One region of the Aminobacter sp. P9b genome, then DNA from elsewhere that is predicted to be linked to it. Evidence: riboswitches for the same ligand, from Rfam matches in the RefSeq annotation. Region 1 holds a riboswitch; the other holds the start of a gene.

Region 1 (2,198 bases):
TGGCGACGCTGTCGCGAGCTTGCGGCGTGCGCGACGTGGCCACGCGCACGCTCGACGATGCCGGTATCCCGTGGGTCGAGGTGTTCGTCGGTGGCGGCTCATCGCTGGTGACGGCAGGTGTCGCAGCAGGGCTTGCGACGTCCGTTTTCCCGAGCAGGCTGGCGCCGCCCGGCACCGTCGAGATCAGCCGCAAGTTCGGCCTGCCGGCGGTGCCGTCGTCGGAGATCGTGCTGCACACCACGCTGACCGACCGCCGGTCGCGCGAGGCGTTGCGCATCCTCGCCTGCGCCTTCCGCGAACACCGGGCATCGGCGGAATAGGGTGCCAGGCCCCGCCCGGATGCCAAGCGCGGCCATGTTGCGATCGGCTACCGACCCTTGCCGATGCTTTCCATGTCGTACTCGGTGGTCTGGTAGACCCGGTTGATCCAGTTGCCGAACAGCAAATGGGCATGCGAGCGCCAGCGGTTGAGCGGCCGGCGCTGCGGGTCGTCGTCGGGGTAATATTCGTGCGGCACCGCGATCTCGACACCGGCGGCCACGTCGCGGTCGTACTCTTCCTTGAGCGAGGTCGAGTCGTATTCGATGTGGTTGAACATGTAGAGCCGGTTGCCGGCTTCTTCGGCCAGCAGGCTCGGGCCCGTCTCTTCCGATTCCATCAGCAGTTCCAGGCCGGAGCCCTCGGGAATGTCTTGGGCACGGACCTCCGTCCAGCGCGACACCGGAATGGCGAAATCGTCCGAGAAGCCGGCGAGATAGGGGGAAGCGGGGGCGTTGTTGTTGTGCCGGAAGACGCCGAAGGCCTTCTGCTCCAGCGTGTGCTTCGGAACGCGGTGAAAATGCCATGCGGCCGCCATCGCTCCCCAGCAGATGAAGAACGGCGAGTGCACGTTGGTCGTCGTCCAGTCCATGATCTGCTTGAGTTCGTCCCAGTAGGTCACGTCCTCGAAGGGCAGCAGCTCCACCGGCGCGCCGGTGATGATGAAACCGTCAAACTTGCGGTCCTTCACCTCTTCCCAGGTCTGGTAGAAGGCAATGAGATGGTCCTCGGAGGTGTTCTTGGCCTTGTGTGTGCCGATACGCACCAGCGTCAACTCCACCTGCAGCGGGCTGGCACCGATCAGCCGCGCGATCTGGGTCTCCGTCCGAACCTTGTTGGGCATCAGGTTGAGCAGGCCGATCTGCAGCGGACGGATGTCCTGGCGGAGCGCTGTCTGCTCGTCCATGACGGAGACGCCCTCTTTCACCAGTACTTCGCGGGCGGGGAGTTGATCCGGGATCTTGATCGGCACTGTTGCGAACTCCAAAAAACAAAAACCGGCATTGCTGTCGCAAAGCCGGTTTACGGATCGCAAACGGCCCTTTAGCGACTTGTTTAACGTGGCTGCAAGCCGACCGGCCAAATCACCACGGGTCTATGCCCTGCTATTACGCCTGGGCGCGGATTGCGTCAACCGCGACCCAATGGTCCAGCCAGGACCGCCGTTTCCTTCGGTTTTCCTCGACATTGGCGGCCCCGGGGGGTATTTCCGCTGCGGCCTCCATCCGGAGGCGCCAATCCAGGATTTTCGACATGACCAAGGCACCTGAGCAGATTCGCCCCGAACCCCGCGCCGGCATCATGGACATCGCAGCCTATGTCCCCGGCAAGAGCGCAGCTCCCGCAGGCGTCACCAAGGTCCATAAGCTCTCGTCGAACGAAAATCCGCTCGGCGCCTCGCCCCATGCCATCGAGGCGGTGAAGAAACTCGCCGACAAGATGGAGTATTATCCCGACGGGTCGTCGTCACGCCTGAGGCAGGCGATTGCGGCGACCCATGGGCTCAACCCGGCCAATATCCTGTGCTCCAACGGCTCCGACGAGGTGCTCGGCCTGCTGTCGCAGAGCTACCTGTCGCCGGGCGACGAGGCGGTCTACACCGAGCACGGCTTCATGGTCTACAAGATCTACATCCAGGCCGCCGGCGCCACGCCGGTCGTCGCCAAGGAAGACGCCGAGAAGGCCAGCGTCGACACCATCATTGCCGCGCTGACGCCGAAGACCAGGATCGTCTTCCTGGCCAACCCCAATAACCCCACCGGCACCTACGTGCCGTTCGAGGAGGTCCGTCGCCTGCACGCGGCGCTGCCGAAGAACGTGCTTCTGGTGCTCGACGCCGCCTATGCCGAGTATGTCCGCCGCAACGACTACGAGGCGGG
Region 2 (2,198 bases), 1.7 Mb from region 1:
AACGGCCGTAAATGGACAAGCAAACCAAAGGCTATGCTGCGGTGACCGAAGGTCAACCCATGCGGAAATGCTTGGAGAGTTTCAGGCCCTGCGCCTGGTAGTTGGAGCCGAGATCGGTGCCGTAGAGCGCCTTGGGGCGCGACAGCATGTGCTCGTAGACCAGACGGCCGACGACCTGGCCGTGCTCCAGGATAAAGGGCACTTCGTGGCTGCGCACTTCGAGCACCGCGCGGCTGCCGGTGCCGCCGGCACTGGAGTGGCCGAAGCCTGGATCGAAGAAGCCGGCATAGTGGACGCGGAATTCGCCGACCAGCGGATCGAAGGGCGTCATCTCGGCGGCATAGAGCGGCGGCACATGCACCGCCTCGCGCGACACCAGGATGTAGAACTCGTCGGGGTCGAGCACCAGTTCGCCGGCACCGTGATCGTAGATCGGCTCCCAGAAATCGACGACGTCCTGGGCGGCGCGCTTGTCGACGTCGACAAGGCCGGTGTGGTGCTTGCCGCGATAGCCGACGATGCTGCCCGGCTTGCCGGCGAGATCGATGGAAAGTGCTATGCCGCCACCCGAAATGTTGGGTGGATCCATGGCGACAAGCCGGTCGGACAGATGCAGCGCGTGCAGTTCTGCCTCCGACAGCAGGGCATTGCCCTTGCGGAAACGGATCTGCGACAGGCGCGAGCCCTTGCGCACGACGATCGGGAAGGTGCGCGGGCTGACTTCGATATAGAGCGGGCCGGTATAGCCGGCGGGGATCTTGTCGAACTCCTGGCCACGGTCGGTCATCACGCGGGTGAAGATGTCGAGGCGGCCGGTCGAGCTCTTGGGGTTGGCCGAGGCCGAGATTTCGGCCGGCAGGGCCAGGCTTTCGAGCAGCGGCACGATGTAGACGCAACCGGTCTCCAGCACCGCACCGTCGCTCAGGTCGATCTCATGCAGCTTGAGGCGGTCGAGCTTGGCCGAGACTAGCGAATTGGGACCGGGCAGGAAGCTGGCGCGAACGCGAAAAGCCTTGGCGCCGAGGCGCAGATCGAGGCTGGCCGGCTGGATCTGGTCGGCATCGAGCGGCGGCGCCTTGAGCGCACCCGAGGCAAACAGTGCCGCGATATCCTGATCCGGAAGAATGCCCGACTGCCGCATTTGCCTCACTCCTTTACAGCGCCGCCGATCCGAACGGACAGCCGAGGATCGCTGGACCCAGGACCTCGTCAAGGGTCATATGCGTGGCCCAAGACGTTTAGTCGGCCCCGCGATTGACGCAAGCCAGCCATGGGTCTAAAGGACCTTTATCCCGTGGTGATTTGGCCGGTCGGCTTGCAGCCACGTTAAACAAGTCGCTAAAGGGCCGCGTTTGGACCGGTTTGCGACTTTTCGCGACCGGTTTTTTTGTATCTGGATTTTGGCTCATGACCTCCGACAAGCAGCGCAACTGGAACCCGCAGACCACCCTAGTTCACGGCGGAACGCTCCGCTCCGAATTCGGCGAAACCTCCGAGGCGATCTACCTCACCCAGGGCTATGTCTATGACAGCGCCGAAAGTGCCGAGGCACGCTTCAAGGGCGAGACCCCCGGTTTCATCTATTCGCGCTATGCCAACCCGACCGTCGACATGTTCGAAAAGCGCATGTGCATGCTGGAAGGCGCGGAAGACGCCCGCGCCACGGCATCCGGCATGGCCGCTGTCGCCGCCGCCATCCTGTGCAGCCTGAAGGCCGGCGACCACATCGTCGCCGCCCGCGCCCTGTTCGGCTCGTGCCGCTGGATCGTCGAGACCCTGGCACCACGCTATGGCATCGAGGCGACGCTGGTCGACGGCACCGTGATCGAGAACTGGGAAAAGGCCGTCCAGCCCAACACCAAGCTGTTCTTCCTGGAAAGCCCGACCAACCCGACGCTCGAAGTGATCGACATCGAGGCGGTCGCAGCACTCGCCAATTCCATCGGCGCCCGTGTCGTCGTCGACAATGTCTTCGCCACGCCGATGCAGCAGAAGCCGCTCGAGCTCGGCGCCCACATCGTCGTCTATTCGGCGACCAAGCACATCGACGGCCAGGGCCGTTGCCTCGGCGGCGTCATCCTCTCCGACAAGAAGTGGATCGACGAGAATCTGCACGACTATTTCCGCCACACCGGGCCGAGCCTGTCGCCGTTCAATGCCTGGACGCTGCTCAAGGGCCTTGAGACGCTGCCGCTGCG

The links. A riboswitch is a leader RNA that binds a small molecule or an ion and turns the genes downstream of it on or off. The one in region 1 is predicted to bind S-adenosylmethionine.
Region 2: another riboswitch for S-adenosylmethionine. It lies ahead of WHT83_RS09105 (O-succinylhomoserine sulfhydrylase); the one in region 1 lies ahead of metA (homoserine O-succinyltransferase).

Annotation. Positions count from the first base shown of each region.
Region 1 covers NZ_CP150082.1:120,716-122,913, reverse strand. The annotation lists gene WHT83_RS00600 (LysR family transcriptional regulator) at 1-320, shown strand, start outside; gene metA (homoserine O-succinyltransferase) at 368-1,291, opposite strand; SAM riboswitch at 1,343-1,420, opposite strand; gene hisC (histidinol-phosphate transaminase) at 1,573-2,198, shown strand, end outside.
Region 2 covers NZ_CP150082.1:1,842,920-1,845,117, reverse strand. The annotation lists gene WHT83_RS09110 (2'-deoxycytidine 5'-triphosphate deaminase) at 53-1,141, opposite strand; SAM riboswitch at 1,285-1,362, shown strand; gene WHT83_RS09105 (O-succinylhomoserine sulfhydrylase) at 1,408-2,198, shown strand, end outside.